Marinagarivorans cellulosilyticus: one gene and its partner. The protein of the gene in region 1 interacts with the protein of each later gene in a pairwise test. Links are inferred from orthologs where the notes say so. Each region holds a gene or a part of one and is shown on either strand. Other genes may lie near its edges.

Region 1 (3,003 bases):
CTGCCAATGCAACTCTAGGAACGGTTGTTGCTGGAAACAATATTAATTTGAGCATACACGAAGGTAGTGCCATAAATGTACAAGCTGGAGTAAAAATTCTAGGTAAGATCAAAGGGGTTGTTCTTACAGCGGATGGCTACAGAGTAAATCCCGTTGAACCTGGCTCACCACTTGGTGCCATTAACTTCCAAAGTAGCGCTACCATCTCAACCGTTTTAAGCCGTGCGGATTTAAGCCTGGGCAATAATTTAAAAAACCTCAATAATACCTACAGCTTAAATGATGTTTTATTTAACACATACAGTGGCACCGTAGATGAAACTATAGCCGCTCGATCGATAATATGCACATCAAGCCCCACAATCGCAAAAGCAGAAGCTGGAAAGAGCATTGACAACTGCGCTCCCATTCCCGATGCCACTAACGTGGAAACAGATCCTGAGGTTAAAACAACCGTAGAAACCAAGATGATCAAGTATGTCCCGCTAGATCTACCGCCCAGTTTGATTGCTGACGCCGATAGCTACAAAGCAAATTATGCCTTCCACCGAGTAGGCACAGTAAATCACGTAACCGTTCAAAACATTAACGGCTTAACCGAGACAGCAAAAACCTATAAATTACTTGACGACAATACACTTGAAACACTTGCTGGCGAAAAGACTGGGTTTAATATCTGTGGTAACGCCACTGAAAAATGTATTGATTTTAATGATGAAAGTAGAATTTTAGAAAGTGATGATACGCGCGCACCAAGAACAACCGTAGACGACAGAGGCGTCATAGAAGCTATCGCCCCTAAAGGCTTGTGGACCATAACAAAGAAAACCGCAAAACTTGCTCCTGGGGTTTACTATTTTGATAGGGACCTGCTCATTACCGGTATAAATGATAGTAACTTTTTGACTACGATAATGAGTGCAGGGCATATTATGCAAACAGAGGAGGTTCGCCTTTTAGCGATTAACGCGGTGCCAGAAGAGGTCTTGTGTCTCAATCAAAATCTGTCTGTGGACTATAAGCAGCATATTGCTGATGTCAATATCACACCAATAGCTACCGAAACCTACTATCCACTGCAGAATGGCGTTGTTCCATATCCAACGAATTACTGCAAGATTACAAATGGTTCTTTGGCAAGAGATTCAAGCCCAGATGAAGATTTTGTCGGTCAATTCGCACTAATGGCGGGGCAAGAGAACAACGACGAAGATCCAGTCTCTTACCAAGGAGGGAATATATATTTCACCTCCTCATTAGGAGTATTTGGAAGGGTGATTGCCGGTAATACGATTAAGCTTGAGTCACCGGATGGCCTCAAAAAGTCCAATGCACAGATTTTTGGGCTAATAGGCTCTGAGGCAAGAGCGGCTGGTATTGATAATGCCCAAAATGACTTAACCGGCACCATTGATGTTCATACAGACTTTTATACCGAAGTCCTCAACAAAGGAGATCCTGATGGCGGTGGCGAATGCTCGCCAAACGATGCTGTTAAGCCCGCTAGTACACTAATCTGGTCACGCTACAGGTAAAAAGAGAAATACAAACCCACAAAAAAAGCCCGCATATGCGGGCTTTCAAGTTTTGAAACATTACAAAATCGCTTGGCAATCAGTTATTTTGCAATACCTGCATTCAAATCCAATTAACCTATTTTCGCTCTACGCTTCGTCTGGAACAGCCGCTTCAATCGTCTTTTTCAGCTCACCGTTCTCACTCATTTCCATAATAATGTCGCAACCGCCAACAAGCTCGCCGCCCGCCCACAACTGAGGAAAGGTTGGCCAGTTGGCGTATTTTGGCAAGTTTGCGCGGATGTCTGGGTTAGTCAGAACATCAACGAACGCAAAACGCTTGCCGCAGGCCATAACCGCTTGTGATGCCTTCTGCGAAAAGCCACACTGTGGTGCGTCTGGTGAACCCTTCATGTACAAAATCACTGCATTATCAGTAATTTGCTGTTTAATTGTGTCCATAATATCCATAGAAAACCTCGCTATATCTTAGTAAATTGCTCAAGTATTGCCGTGCATTTTAGGGGATCGCGCTAGGCCATACAAGCGATCAAGCGCTTGACTCTCTATATTGCAATGGCAGAATCACAACAAACTCGCTGCCGCTGTTATATTCACTATGGACAGTAATTTCACCTTGTAACATTTTTACCAATTCGCCAACTAGCGCCAAGCCTAAGCCGGTGCCGGTAATACCAGCGTTTTGGGCCTCGTCAATTTGGGAATATTGGTTAAACAGCTTGTGCTTTTGAGCTTCAGGGATGCCTACGCCGGTATCTGCCACACTCAGTTGCATCACGTCTTTAAGGGCGCTAAGCGTTAATGTGACAGAGCCTTCGCGAGTATATTTAATTGCGTTAGACAGCAAGTTAATGAGAATCTGGCGTACCTTTTGCCGGTCCGACCTTAAGGGGGGCACCCCCTGCAAGTCGATATTAAAAGTAAGGTTTTTAACTGTGGCTAACGACTCTATTTGCGGCAAAAAACTTTGGCACAGCTTACCAACGTCAAACTCGTCAATATCCAACCCCATAAAGCCTGCTTCTATTTTGGATATGTCCAATGTATCGGTAACAAGCTCGTTTAATTGAAAGCCGGCATTACTTATGGCCTGTACGTTTTTGTACTCGCGGTCAGATAGCTTCGCCTTCGAGCGGGCCAATAGTAAGTCACTAAACCCCATAATGGCGTTAAGCGGGGTGCGTAATTCGTGTATCATTTTTGCGTAAAAATCACGGCGTGCTATACGCTTTGCCTCTTCTAGCTCTTCACGTGCACGCTGTTGATGCGTCACATCAAAGGCAAAAGCGATAACCGAAGGCTCCGCCGCAGGGCCGCTTTGGTTTAACGCTAAAAAGTGCCACTTAATAAAGCGCTCGCCTAATGCAACCACTGGCGAATCTAGCCCGGTGTCCGCTTCAGGCACTCCATCGCTATTAGCACTCGCCAAACATAATCCGCATAATGTTTCTGTATCGGCGGGCAA
Region 2 (3,084 bases), 560 kb from region 1 along the record:
AGGGGAGGGTGCGCCTGGCTCTAAAGATGACCCGAATTACCGTATCGATCTGAGAACGCACCGCGGACACTGGTGCAATATCAATGAGGCGGGAATTGGTGAAATACCGCAAGCGAACCCTGATGCCAGCCGCCCGTACCTTGATGCCTATTACTGGATGAAGCCGCCGGGTGAGTCCGATGGTATATCGACACCAACCGATGGTGTGAATGACGAAGGGAAGTCCTATGATCCGATGTGCGGTGGTGAGTCTAGCAACAGTACTGGGGTTACGGCCGATGTGTTGCAGAATGCGCCTCATGCCGGCTCTTGGTTTCACGAGCAATTCATTATGTTAATTGAGAATGCTTTCCCGCCATTGGGTTCTAAAGCGCCGGATGCAAGCACAGGTGGTGCAAAGCCTGCAATTGTTGAAGATTTTGAAGATTATGCCGTGGGAGCCGAGCCAAATAATACGTGGGACATCGTTAAAGATGGTGAGGCAATTATCGCCGTTTCCGATGAGATGTTTTATGGCTTGCGCGGGAAATCGCTGAAAATGACCGCCAGTGAAGAAACCCAGCACAATGATGCTATTGCTATGTTGAGTTTAACATCCGATCAGCTTGGCGGCGCTGCCAGCCACATGTTTGGTCGGGCTAGGGTTTACATTGAAGATAATGGTCCTGAGGTGGGTATGAAATGGACCATGGTTACCGCCACTGGCAATCGTGGCCAAGACCGGGATGTGCAATACCGGTTTGGTGGCGCTGATGGTAATTTTGCTGCTGCTTTAGACTCTAATGGGCGCGGTGCCTCGTGCGACTTGGCATCAAGCATGGCGATTCCGAAAGGGGCTTGGGCATGCCTTGAGTGGGAGATGAATCCCGCAAGCGGCGAGCTTAACTTTTGGCTTGATGGTGAGCAGATTAATGATCTAGCTATTCGAGGCGACGCCTCTGGTTGCGCGTCGCGCAGCTGGGCTGATGGTCCAAGTAGCTTCCTTGAGGTTAACCTAGGCATTGGTCGCTACAAGCCTAGCGGGCAGCAGCCGCAAGGCCAACCAGAAACGCCAGCCAAGCCAGATGTAGCAATGTATGTTGATGATATTGCGTTATCGTCAGGCCGCTTAGGTTGCGGTAAAGTCCGCAAGTAAGTGCTTTTTGGTTAAAGGCCTCTATTATAGGGGCCTTTTTTTGCTTATTTAAAACAGCTTACGCTAGGGGGATGGGCACATATGCATTAAAATCCCAATTGGTATTTTTAAGCGGAGATTTGATTAATGGATAGCGGACCAATACAGCGCGATATACAAACAAAATTGATAGCAGAGCTAGCGCCCAAGCGCTTAGAGGTCGTCAATGAAAGCCATATGCACAGTGTGCCGCCGAATTCTGAAACCCACTTTAAAGTGACGTTAGTATCCGAAAGCTTTGACGGGTTGCGACCTGTGCAGCGGCATCAGCGGGTCTATCAAATATTGGCAGCAGAGTTAGCCGGTGAAGTTCACGCCTTAGCTTTGCATCTTTATACGCCTGCTCAATGGCAAGCGCTCAACGAGGTTTCCCCTGAGTCGCCACCTTGTTTGGGTGGCTCAAAGGTTTAGCCCTTTTTTATATTGCGCCATCAAAGCCGAGTTGGCGCCAAGCTTCATAGGCGATAACCGCAGTTGCATTCGAAAGGTTCATGCTGCGGCTATCGGCGCGCATGGGAATGCGCAGCACGCCGTTAACCACAGTAGACTCGCGCACTTGCGGCGGTAGCCCGCGGGTTTCTGGCCCCATCAGTAAAAAATCATCAACCTCAAACGCCTGTTCACTAAACCAGTGAGTTCCTTTGGTGCTTATCGCAAAAATGCGTTTATCGCCGTGGGCTTCTACAAATGCATCCCAGCTAGCATAACGTTTAACGTTCGCCCATTCGGCATAGTCTAAGCCCGCGCGGCGTAGGCGTTTGTCGTCGAGTTCAAACCCCAATGGTTCTATCAAATGCAGTTGAAAGCCCATGTTGGCGCATAGGCGAATGATGTTGCCGGTGTTCGGCGGAATTTCGGGTTCGTACAAAACAATATTTAACATAGGTCTCTGCTGCTAAGTGAAAACGAGCGTCTATACTCAAACTAGCTTGGTGTAATTCCGTTAATCGTGAAATCACGATGGCGCATAAAATTATACCCGTTTGTGTTGGATTTGGTGCGTGTCGAAGGATTGCGCATAGTGTGGAGCTAAGTTGGATCTGTCAACGTGATTAAGTGGCCTAGAAAGAAATTAGCGAATGAACATGTCGGCTTGGAGCTGCGCGACGACGGCGTGGCGGTGGTGCATCGCCAAGCTGCAGACTATGGGAACTTGCTCAAGCGCGTTGACTTTTTAGCTGCCGATATCAACTCCTCTCGCGAAAAAATGCTGGGGGATTACGTGAAAGAGCAAGGTTTACAGCGTATGCCTTGCAATGTGGTGCTCCCCCAAGGCCAATACCAACTTTTGCTGGTGGACGCGCCAGATGTTCCCGATGACGAAATGCGCAGCGCTTTGCGTTGGAAAATTAAAGACCTCGTCAGTATTTCGCTGGATGATGCGGCTATCGAGTTTTTTAAGCTTCCAGAGGATGGCGCTCATTCACGCAAAAAAATGGTGTACGTCGTTATTGCGGAAATGGAGCGCTTGCGTTCGATAGTGGCGCTATTGAAAAGCGTCGATTTGTTATTGGAATCCATTGATATCAACGAGCTGGTAATGCGCAACTTAGCGTCTAGCTTAATTGACCCTCAGTTTGATGGGCGCGGGGTTGCGATTGCAAGGCTGCGCCAAGGCCGCGGCAGTGTAAGCCTGTTTAAAAAGGGAAGTTTGTATTTGTCGCGCCAGTTTGACTTGGATTATCAGGCAGGCCTGCTCGAAGATTTACCCAGCGATATTCTTGCGTTAGAGCTTCAGCGCTCGCTCGATTATTACGAGCGGCAAATGGGGCAAGCTGCGCCGGGCGTTGTGTATATCTGTGGTGATGGCGTCACCGAAGACAAAATAACCGATGGTTTAAGGGCCAGCTTGGCGTCGTCTATTCAATATATGGATGTAAGTGCGGTGTTTGGTATGCCAGAGGATATTG

The links.
Region 2: the proteins of grxD (region 1) and MARGE09_RS16730 interact in binary tests that used the Escherichia coli proteins (3 or more experiments, as listed by UniProt). The link is inferred for Marinagarivorans cellulosilyticus from one-to-one orthologs.

The regions. Positions count from the first base shown.
Region 1 is NZ_AP023086.1:3,537,802-3,540,804, reverse strand. The notes cover bases 327-3,003. They hold grxD (Grx4 family monothiol glutaredoxin), read right to left. Parts: upstream 1,989-3,003; coding sequence 1,665-1,988; downstream 327-1,664. Other genes in these bases: MARGE09_RS14260 (PAS domain-containing sensor histidine kinase), read right to left, coding at 2,068-3,003; MARGE09_RS14270 (hypothetical protein), read left to right, coding at 327-1,535. In the rest of the region: more of MARGE09_RS14270, read left to right, coding at 1-326. UniProt on the Escherichia coli protein: Monothiol glutaredoxin involved in the biogenesis of iron-sulfur clusters.
Region 2 is NZ_AP023086.1:4,096,763-4,099,846, reverse strand. Bases 166-2,923 are described here. They hold MARGE09_RS16730 (BolA family protein), read left to right. Parts: upstream 166-1,261; coding sequence 1,262-1,585; downstream 1,586-2,923. Other genes in these bases: MARGE09_RS16720 (MSHA biogenesis protein MshI), read left to right, coding at 2,223-2,923; trmL (tRNA (uridine(34)/cytosine(34)/5-carboxymethylaminomethyluridine(34)-2'-O)-methyltransferase TrmL), read right to left, coding at 1,593-2,057; MARGE09_RS16735 (glycoside hydrolase family 6 protein), read left to right, coding at 166-1,135. In the rest of the region: more of MARGE09_RS16735, read left to right, coding at 1-165; more of MARGE09_RS16720, read left to right, coding at 2,924-3,084. UniProt on the Escherichia coli protein: Transcriptional regulator that plays an important role in general stress response. Has many effects on cell morphology, cell growth and cell division. Acts by regulating the transcription of many genes, including dacA (PBP-5), dacC (PBP-6), ampC and mreB.